3 regions of the Clostridium zhoujianii genome follow, and region 2 is predicted to be linked to each of the others. Evidence: a T-box and tRNA genes for the amino acid it is inferred to sense, from the RefSeq annotation. Region 2 holds a T-box; the other regions hold tRNA genes.
The links. A T-box is a leader RNA that pairs with one kind of tRNA and senses whether it is charged. The one in region 2 lies ahead of leuS (leucine--tRNA ligase), so its partner is inferred to be a tRNA-Leu.

Region 1: it encodes a tRNA-Leu, which carries the amino acid that the T-box ahead of leuS (leucine--tRNA ligase) is inferred to sense. The anticodon was not compared.
Region 3: it encodes a tRNA-Leu, which carries the amino acid that the T-box ahead of leuS (leucine--tRNA ligase) is inferred to sense. The anticodon was not compared.

The regions. Positions count from the first base shown of each region.
Region 1 covers NZ_JBPUTF010000001.1:646,396-649,689, reverse strand. Annotated here, with positions in the region: gene ACSYT2_RS02935 (GGGtGRT protein) at 1-617, opposite strand, end outside; gene ACSYT2_RS02930 (iron-sulfur cluster assembly scaffold protein) at 641-1,333, opposite strand; tRNA gene ACSYT2_RS02925 (tRNA-Leu) at 1,555-1,636, shown strand; gene ACSYT2_RS02920 (imm11 family protein) at 1,809-2,384, opposite strand; gene ACSYT2_RS02915 (hypothetical protein) at 2,770-3,294, opposite strand, start outside.
Region 2 covers NZ_JBPUTF010000002.1:189,167-192,460, reverse strand. Annotated here, with positions in the region: gene leuS (leucine--tRNA ligase) at 1-1,358, opposite strand, end outside; T-box leader at 1,435-1,640, opposite strand; gene ACSYT2_RS14490 (hypothetical protein) at 1,704-2,453, opposite strand; gene ACSYT2_RS14485 (sigma-70 family RNA polymerase sigma factor) at 2,462-2,998, opposite strand; gene ACSYT2_RS14480 (YccF domain-containing protein) at 3,150-3,294, shown strand, end outside.
Region 3 covers NZ_JBPUTF010000001.1:701,096-704,389, reverse strand. Annotated here, with positions in the region: gene ACSYT2_RS03190 (YhgE/Pip domain-containing protein) at 1-1,779, opposite strand, end outside; tRNA gene ACSYT2_RS03185 (tRNA-Leu) at 2,101-2,186, opposite strand; gene ACSYT2_RS03180 (glycosyl hydrolase family 8) at 2,466-3,294, opposite strand, start outside.

The DNA.
Region 1 (3,294 bases), on a different contig from region 2:
TTTGAACCGTAGCATCTAACCTTAGCTCTGTCTCCGTTTGAGTAAGCCTTTTCTCTAACAACCTTAACTTCACCAGTGTAGAAGTCGAAGCTTGTTTCAACATATGTGAAACCATTGATTCTTGAAATTATCATAGCAGCATCTTTTCCAAGACCGTTTAAGATAACTCTTAATGGTTCTTTTCTTACTTTGTTAGCTTTTTCAGCTATCTTTATAGCACCTTCAGCAGCAGCGAATGATTCGTGACCTGCTAAGAATGCGAAACACTTAGTTTCTTCTCTTAAAAGCATAGCTCCTAAGTTTCCGTGTCCTATTCCAACTAATCTATCGTCTGCAACAGATCCTGGAATACAGAAAGCTTGTAAACCTTCTCCGATTGCTTCAGCAGCATCAGCAGCCTTCTTGCAACCCTTCTTTATAGCTATAGCAGCACCTAAAGTGTAAGCCCATCCAGCATTTTCAAATGCGATTGGTTGAGTTTCCTTAGTTATTGTATATGGATCAATCCCTATTGATTCACAAACTGCTTTAGCATCTTCCATAGTCTTCATTCCGTACTTTTCTAGTACCGGAGTGATTTGTCCTATTCTTCTTTCATAACTTTCAAATAATGGCATGATTATTCCTCCTTATCAATTAATTATTCGTGTCTTGGGTCAACTAGCTTAACTGCATCGTCAACTCTACCGTATTGTCCTGATGCTTTTTCTAAAGCTTCAGTTGCGTCCATTCCCTTACCGATCATTTCCATCATTTTACCTAAGTGAACGAACTTATATCCTGTAATTTCATTATCTTCATCTAATGCAAGCTTTGTTACATATCCTTCAGCCATTTCTAAGTATCTAGGTCCCTTAGCAACTGTTCCGTACATAGTACCAACTTGTGATCTAAGACCCTTTCCTAAGTCCTCAAGACCTGCTCCGATAGGTAGTCCACCTTCTGAGAAAGCTGTTTGAGTTCTTCCGTATACAATTTGTAAGAATAATTCTCTCATAGCTGTGTTTATAGCATCACAAACTAAGTCTGTGTTTAATGCTTCTAAAATAGTCTTTCCAGGTAAGATTTCTGAAGCCATAGCTGCAGAGTGAGTCATTCCTGAACATCCTATTGTTTCAACTAATGCTTCTTCAATGATCCCATCTTTAACGTTAAGAGTTAATTTACAAGCTCCTTGTTGTGGTGCACACCAACCAACTCCGTGAGTTAAACCTGAAATATCCTTTACTTCTTTAGCTAATACCCACTTACCTTCTTCAGGTATTGGTGCTGGTCCATGATTTGGGCCTTTAGCAATTACACACATTTCTTCAACTTCTCTTGAATACATCATATTGTTTTCTCCTCCCTAATTATTATAGCTTTTTCGCAAACTATATTATATACTAGGTCAAAAATTGTCCCACTAGGGGTAATTTCATCCTAACATCTATTCTAGCAAATGAAGACCTTTCCTACAACCTAATATTAATAAAAAAATGGATTTTTAAGTAGAAAAATTTCTCTATTGAATTATTTTTCTACTTATGGTAATATGGTTTTACAAAATAATATGCCGCTGTGGCGGAATGGCAGACGCACATGACTCAAAATCATGCGGGAGACCATGTGGGTTCGAGTCCCACCAGCGGCACCAAACAATTTTAACTACAATTTGTGAAACTTTATAAGTAAAAAAACCTCTGAATTTCAGAGGTTTTTTTATTTTTTCACTAATTGTATTTTATGTTTTTCTATATTTATATAACTTATGTGTTAAAAGTCTTATAATTATTTTTTCTTTCTATTCTCATTAAAATATACATCAACTATGAGTTAGTCTTATGTAATTCATCCCTATCATATAGTTCCTCAAATGTTAATCCTGTTAAATTTAAATCATTAATCCTATTCTTAAAATCATCATTTACATATGTGCCTCCTGGCATTATTATATTATTTAATTTTAATTTAAATATAGGGTTATTTAAAACATCATCTGTAAAAACATACTTATCTACTCCAGCAATAAACTTATTTAAATATACCCTAAGAACTGATTTTTCATAATCTATTCCTTCAATACACTCAAGTATATTCGATAAATATAACTCTTCTCCATCTTCATCATTAATCACCTTCAAAAATTGTATCTTTCCCGGAAAATACTTTTCTAATGATACTTTTGCTTTCTCATCAGCAATAAAGCAACCTACTATAGACCATAAATGAGATATATTCCCTGTATGATTTATCTCCTTTTCTTTTCTAATTTTTATAGGTTCCCAGTCATCTATAGCTATCCCTCTATTAATGGATTCATCTATACTTTCTTTAATATTTTCATCTTTAATAAAATACCCAGTATATTTATCACAATCGCATCTCATATTCCATATTTTCATATATCTCCTTGCTCCTTTCTCCTAATTATGAACTTGTAACTTATCATCCAACATATCTGCCTTTATATTGCTTAGTTCCTAAGATATAATCATTTTAGTAGTAACCTTATCAAATACCAATTTACTAATTATACTTACAATATTATTTATCCTAACACTTACATTATCATAATATTTTGATGAATATCCATCACTATATATACCTAATTGCATTAAATTTCAATATTTATATGATATTAAATAAAAATAGAGGTTTTAAATAAAAAATTAAAAGAATCAAAGATATTATAATTCCTTAAAAATATAATATCCTAGATTCTTAACTTTATCTTATCTATCACATAGTTTGTATTTTTAAACTATTAGCCTCTTATATACTAATCCTTTAATCTACTATGAAAGCTGAATTCACAAATCTTGCAGTATTACCGCTAGCATCTACCACATAAATATCATATAGATATGCACTATGCTCTAGCTTGTTAAAGTAAACCTCATTATCTAATTTTGCTAATGAATAAGTTTTGGCATTAATTATTCCACTCTTCTTAGCAGCCCACACCTCATCCGTCACAAGATCTCTTATTTGTACTTCTACCACCATTATATTAGAGGTTGAAGAAACTGTTCCGTAAATTGAATGTGCTTGCCCTTTATTCAGTACCTTTGGTGGTGCATTGTAATTACTCAATTTTATACTTGAAGCACCCTTCTTCACCTCAAATTCTTCCCTAAGTACAATACGTTCTTTGTTATAATATGAGTCTGTGGCATAAACTTCATAAGTATATTTACCAACCTCAAGATTATCGAATTCAACATATGCATCAAGGTTAGCTAAGGAAAATGAATTAGTATTTGTTTTAGCAAATCCACCTGTACATACTTTTTTATTCTTATCCAAAACTCT
Region 2 (3,294 bases):
TATGGAAGTTCAACTGGAAGCTCCTTTTCAGGTACTGGAACAGTCCCACATTTATCACAATAAATCATTGGAATTGGAGCACCCCAGTATCTTTGTCTTGAAACTAACCAGTCTCTTAATCTAAAGTTAACCTTTTGAGTACCTAAGTCTTGTGTAGATAACTTTTCTATTATCTTTTCTTTAGCATATTCAGTTGTTAATCCATCAAACTCACCAGAGTTTACAAGAACACCATATTCGCAGTAAGGAAGTTCAGTATCTTTACCATTTTTAGGAGTAACAACTCTTTGGATTGGTAAATTAAACTTAGTTGCAAAAGCATAATCTCTTTCATCATGAGCTGGAACAGCCATAACAGCACCAGTACCATAAGTTGCAAGTACATAGTCAGAAACCCATATTGGAACTTCTTTTCCGTTGATAGGGTTTATAGCATATGAGCCAGTGAATACCCCTGTCTTTTCCTTTGAAATTGATTGTCTTTCTATTTCAGATTGTTTCGCAGCCATATCTTTATATTCTTCAATAGCAGATTTATTTTCATCAGTAGCTAATACATCAACTAGCTTATTTTCAGGAGCTAAAACAACATAAGTAACACCATTTAAAGTATCAGCTCTTGTAGTAAATACATCAAAGCTTAAATCTGAATTTTTAACTTTGAAAGTTACTTCAGCACCAGTTGATCTACCAATCCAGTGCTTTTGCATAGCTACAGTCTTTTCAGGCCAATCTAATCCATCTAAGTCATCTAGTAATTCATCAGCATAATCAGTAATCTTTAAGAACCATTGAGTAAGCTCTTTCTTAGTAACTTCTGTAGAACATCTTTCACACTCACCATCAAGAACTTGTTCATTAGCAAGAACTGTATTACATGATGGGCACCAATTTACAGGAGCTTTCTTTCTGTATGCTAATCCTTTTTCATATAGTTTTAAGAATAACCATTGAGTCCACTTATAATAATTAGGGTCACAAGTAACAACTTCATTTTCCCAGTTGAACATAGCACCCATAGCTCTTAATTGCTGTTCCATAGTTTCTATATTCTTATAAGTAGAATCTTGTGGATGTATACCAGTCTTTATAGCAAAGTTTTCAGCTGGTAAACCAAAAGCATCAAACCCCATTGGTTGGAATACATTATAACCTTCCATTCTCTTCATTCTAGCCCATGAATCAACAGGACCATAGTTAAACCAGTGACCAGCATGTAGCTGACTTCCAGATGGGTAAGAGAACATTTCAAGTGTATATAGTTTCTTCTCTAAATTTTCAGGATTGAATTTATATAATTCTTCTTTTTCCCATTTGTCTTGCCATTTCTTATCAATAGCAGTTCCGTAGCTTCCCATATTAATTTCCTCCTTAAAATTGAATGTAAATATGCTTTAGTAGTTTTTGGATAATAAAAAAACTCTCGTCTCTATACAAAGAGACGAAAGTTATACTTCCGTGGTACCACTCTAATTAGGATAATAATATCCTCACTCAAATACTATAACGGTGCTAACCGTACCTGCTTCTAACAAGTAAGCTCGTAGACAAGTTCCCATATTTATATCATCATTTTCCACCAACCAATGACTCTCTTAAGATATAAGAAGTATGGTACTACTTCTATTCAACGCTATAACTATATAAATATTAACAATATAAGTAATTATATAGTTTTAGATAAGCAAAGTCAACTAGGTATATTACATTGTTAGTACACCTATAAGGACACTAATCAAAAATAATATTATAGTTATACATATTATAGATGAGATTGAAAAATGTTTTTTATTAGGCTTGAAGGATGGTACGCCTAAAGATTGTAGCTTTGTTAATACTTCCTCTATATCTGTAGTATTTGATGGGGTTTCAGATACTAAATGAAATTCTGGAATAGTTACATTTCTATTATTAACTTCAATGCAAAGGTTAACGTTACTAAAGTAACAGTTATCCTCATGAATATTAGATAAATAAGCATTGGTGATTTTAGAGATAGGAATATTATAACTATCAACAGTTCTAAATAAATTATCTAAATAGTGCAATGTAAGCTGGCTTTTTGTCAAATAAAGTTGAGCATAGAATGGCGTTTTACTCCAAACAGCAGGTAAGGTAACTGATTCATTTCCAGCACCAACATTTAAGAATTTTTTTAGCAAGAGTTCATTTTCTGTAGGGCAGTATTTTTTATCAAAAGCATCCAGAACAAGTTTTTGTATTACTTTAGCATTTTGAGTTAGGTGAAGAGTCTTGTCTCTCTCAGGACCAAGGGAGTTGTATATTGAGTAAATATTATTTAGAGAAGTATCTATATCTAAGTCTGAGTTTGATTTAATACAACGATTTAAATTTATTTTGATAGAACTTCTAATCTTCTTTTTTTGCTCTTCAGTTAAGGATACTTCTGGCAATTTAGATTCCTCTATATCAATTGGATCAAATTTATTCATTCTAGATTTCACTCCTTTATAATAAGTTCTGTTAGCTTTTTCCTAGCTCTTATTATTCGCAAATTAACAGCTTTTGGACTTAAATTATACATTTCAGCGATTTCCTTTAAACTTTTATTCATAAAGAATTGTTGAATAAAAATATTTCGATCTATCTCTTTAAAGTGCGTAATATATTTTTTTACTATTAACAGTTCTTCTTTGGTTATATATTCATTCTCTAGTTCTTCAGTAGAGAATATATTTAAATCTTCATCTGGTACATTATTAAAATGTTTCTTCTCTTTTCTTAATATATCTATAGAGGTGTATTTAGCAATAGCAGCAATCCAATTTTTAAACTTATCCTCTGGATAATCGTAACCATCAATACTAAGCCATACTTTCATGAGAACATCATTTACACATTCTTCACTAAGCTCTTTAGAATTCAAATTCATATAGGCAATTCTATAAATAAGATTACCGTAAATATCTAATATATAATCCAAGGCCTTTGGATTTTTATACTTAAGCTCTTTGAGAAAGTTATTATTTGTAATCATTCTATCCCCCTTCATAAATCTAAGTAAATTTACCCTTCATAGATATATTCGCAATATATTAGAAAAGTCTTCATAAAAAGATAATAAAAAACTTAGACATAAATAAGCTTAACACTATATAATGTAAGAAAGAAATTGTGGAGGAAATAAGATGAGTTGTTTAGGAAATATTATATGGATAATATGTGGGGGTTTTTTTAATGCATTAGGTTGGCTTCTTACAGGATGCTTATGGTGTGTAACAATTGTAGGAATACCAGTAGGCCTTCAGTGCTTTAAGATGGCAGCATTACAAT
Region 3 (3,294 bases), on a different contig from region 2:
CACAAATAGTACTGGGTGAAGTACATAAGTTTTAAGTATAAATATATCTCCTACTGTTGCCACTAATCCTTGTGCTATAGCTATAGATATAAAGGTTAAGTATTTACCAAAATATAATTCAAGTGGCCTTAACTCTACTCCTTCTTCCAATGGCTTTGCATGAGTTGTGAATAATGATACTAATAATAATGCTCCAACCCATAAAGATAAAGTTGTAAAGAATGGTGACATAGCTGAACCGTAATTAGGTATTTGGAATAACTTATTCTCATTTATTTGTATAGGACTTGATAAAAATGAACTTTCCCTTTGCCAATCATTAGTAATTAAATCTAATATTTCATCTATTTTAGCCTCATCATCTAATCCTTTTAACTTTTCAACATATCCATCTAGCTTTTCCTTTATACCAGGAAGCTTTTCATTTAATAGTCTTAATTCTTCTGTACCAAACTTAGCTCCTTTATCAGCTAAAGATAATACACCTTTTAAATCTGGTAAACTTTTTTCAGCTTCTCCTAGTAGATAGATTCCGTTATTAGAAATCTTACTTAATTCCTCTATTCCTGCATTTAAAGCTGGCATTATTTTACTATCATAATCATTTACTATTGCAGTTAATGTATTGTTTATTCTACCTACTACTGATTTAAGCTCTTCAAACTTGCTTGTATCTAGAGTTCCTCCATTATTTATACCTTCTAAAAGCTTATTTACTATCTCTAATCCTTTATTAACTTCAGCTCTTATATTATTAAGATTTGTTATTGCTTCAGTTAAATTCTTATTATGAATTAATTTATTAATTGATTCTAATAAATTAATTAATGATTCTAAGGAGCTATCTAAACTACTAACTTTCCCTTCTATTTTTGTTAAAATTTCCTTAGTAATCTCAATAGATGTATTAGGGTCAATAGAATTTAATAAATCATTAACTCCACCCACAACATTACCAGCAACTACTAAATCTTCTTTTATAACTGGTCCTAGTTTTTCAACTCCACCTTGAGCTTTCTTTAAATAATCACTACTTTTATTTAAAACATTTTCTGTAGTATTAATTGTATCCTCAACAGTTGGCATAAGCTCATTTGCTTTTGTAACTAATTCATCAATAGTAATAGTTCCTTCTTGAGCCTTATTAACTAAATCTTGAATTTCAGGCATACTTTCATCTAGTTTATATACTAGGTCTACTAATTTTCTTAATTGTGGCCTTGCATTTGCTGCCTCAATTCCAATCTCATTTAAAATCTTAAATATTATTCCGTCTACTGTCTTAACTACTTGGCTACTTACTTGATCTTTAACAGAGCTAACACCCTTATCCGTAATCTTTGGGGCTATAGCATTTGTCTTTTCGTTTACTGTATATTCAAGTGAAGGTTCAACTATATTATCTGTTGTAATTGATAATAGGTTACTAGAGAAATTCTCAGGTATTTTTATACTGGCATAATATTTGCCATTTCTAACCCCATCTTCTGCTTCCTCTTCACTAACAAATTCCCAGCCAATTTGATCATTTTCTTTTAAATTACTTTCTATCTCATCTCCAATTTTATATTCCTTTTCCTTAAAGGAGCCTCCCTTATCCTTGTTCACTATTGCAACCTTAATACCTTTAGTATTACCATATGGATCCCAAGATGATTTAATATTAAACCATCCATATAATGAAGGTAATATTACCAATGCCAATGTTACTACAAAGGCAACCCAATTAGTGAAAATATTCTTTATGTCCCTTTTGTAAATTTTAAAAATGTTCTTCATATTAATACCTCTTTTGTTAGTAAAATTTTATGTACAAAATTATAACACACTTTATGACTAAAAGTCATTTTTATTTTAAAAATTAATTTTTTTGTTATTTTTATTTTTCTCTATTATTATTTTTAAATACACCAAAAAGAGGATAGATAGCTTTTAGAGCTATACCATGGTACTATTTAACTTGAAAATTATACTTATGGGAGAAAAACAAATAATAAAACTAAAAAAGAATACTATATTAGTGTGTAACCACACCAATATAGTATTCTTTTTTTATTTAAAGTTCTTTACAATGGCTATAATTTTTATATACTCATCTTTTGGTGCAGGCGACGGGACTTGAACCCGTACGCAACTAGTACACATGCCCCTTAAACATGCCTGTCTGCCGATTCCAGCACGCCTGCAAATTAATTTACTTAATAAATATATTTTATTCCTCTTTGGAAATTTATTCAATATATTTATATAATAAATAGCACTATATTAATTATTATTAATATAGTGCTATCCGGATGAAGGAGTTTTATGGAAATGTTTTTTGGGGGAACACTTCTTTTATTCTTCATCTTTAACTACATTATATCAGTATAATCGAAAAATTTAATCTGTTGTCTATACAACTTTTTTTCTCATTTTATATTTTTCTTGATTAATACATATTGATCTAGCCATCATTTTATCTTCTAGCTATTCTTAACCCTTCTCCATGCTAATAATGCATTTAAATTATCGAATGAATATACTTCCTTTGTGTTCCCATTACCATAGGCTCCATATATAGGGTTATTAACATCTAAAATTTGATATTCTTCCAACTTTTTAATACAAATATTATATAGTTCAGTATCTTCTAATAAACTAGCCACTTGTAAAAGATTTGAATATATAGATGTTGATTCTATACTACTTATGGCTTTACCAGTATCTTTACTGTAAGATATGAAGATTCCCCCATCTTCCTTATACTTACTTTTAATCCACTCTATGGACTTAGATATATCTTCTCCAACTTCTACTCTATTTAGTAGTATTATTGAAGATAATAAAGTGTCTATATCTCCATCATCATATAAGTTACTTTTCCTATCATATTCCTTTTTATATAGTGGTATTTCATCACTAATATAACCACCATTCATAATTTCTAAGGAATTCTTGTATATATCATTATAGTCCTTATCTAGTTTTGATATTAGTTTAATTGTTGGCAAATCTAAATAACATAGGGTTGTTTTATCACTTTTATTAGTTCCATCATTGAAATCTGATAACATTCCCTCATCTAAAAGTTCTTTTTTTATTCCCCTTGAAATATTTAAAGCTACTTTTCTATATTTCTTATCTCCCCATCTCTCCTCCCCTAAAAGAAGTGCTTTAATCACTCTTAAATCATCAATAGTTGCAGAAGTTTCTGATGATTCTCCCTCTTCCACTCTCCAACTTAATACACCATTTGGAAGAAACATATTTTTTTCAACATATACTAATGTATTATCGAATTCACCTTTTCTA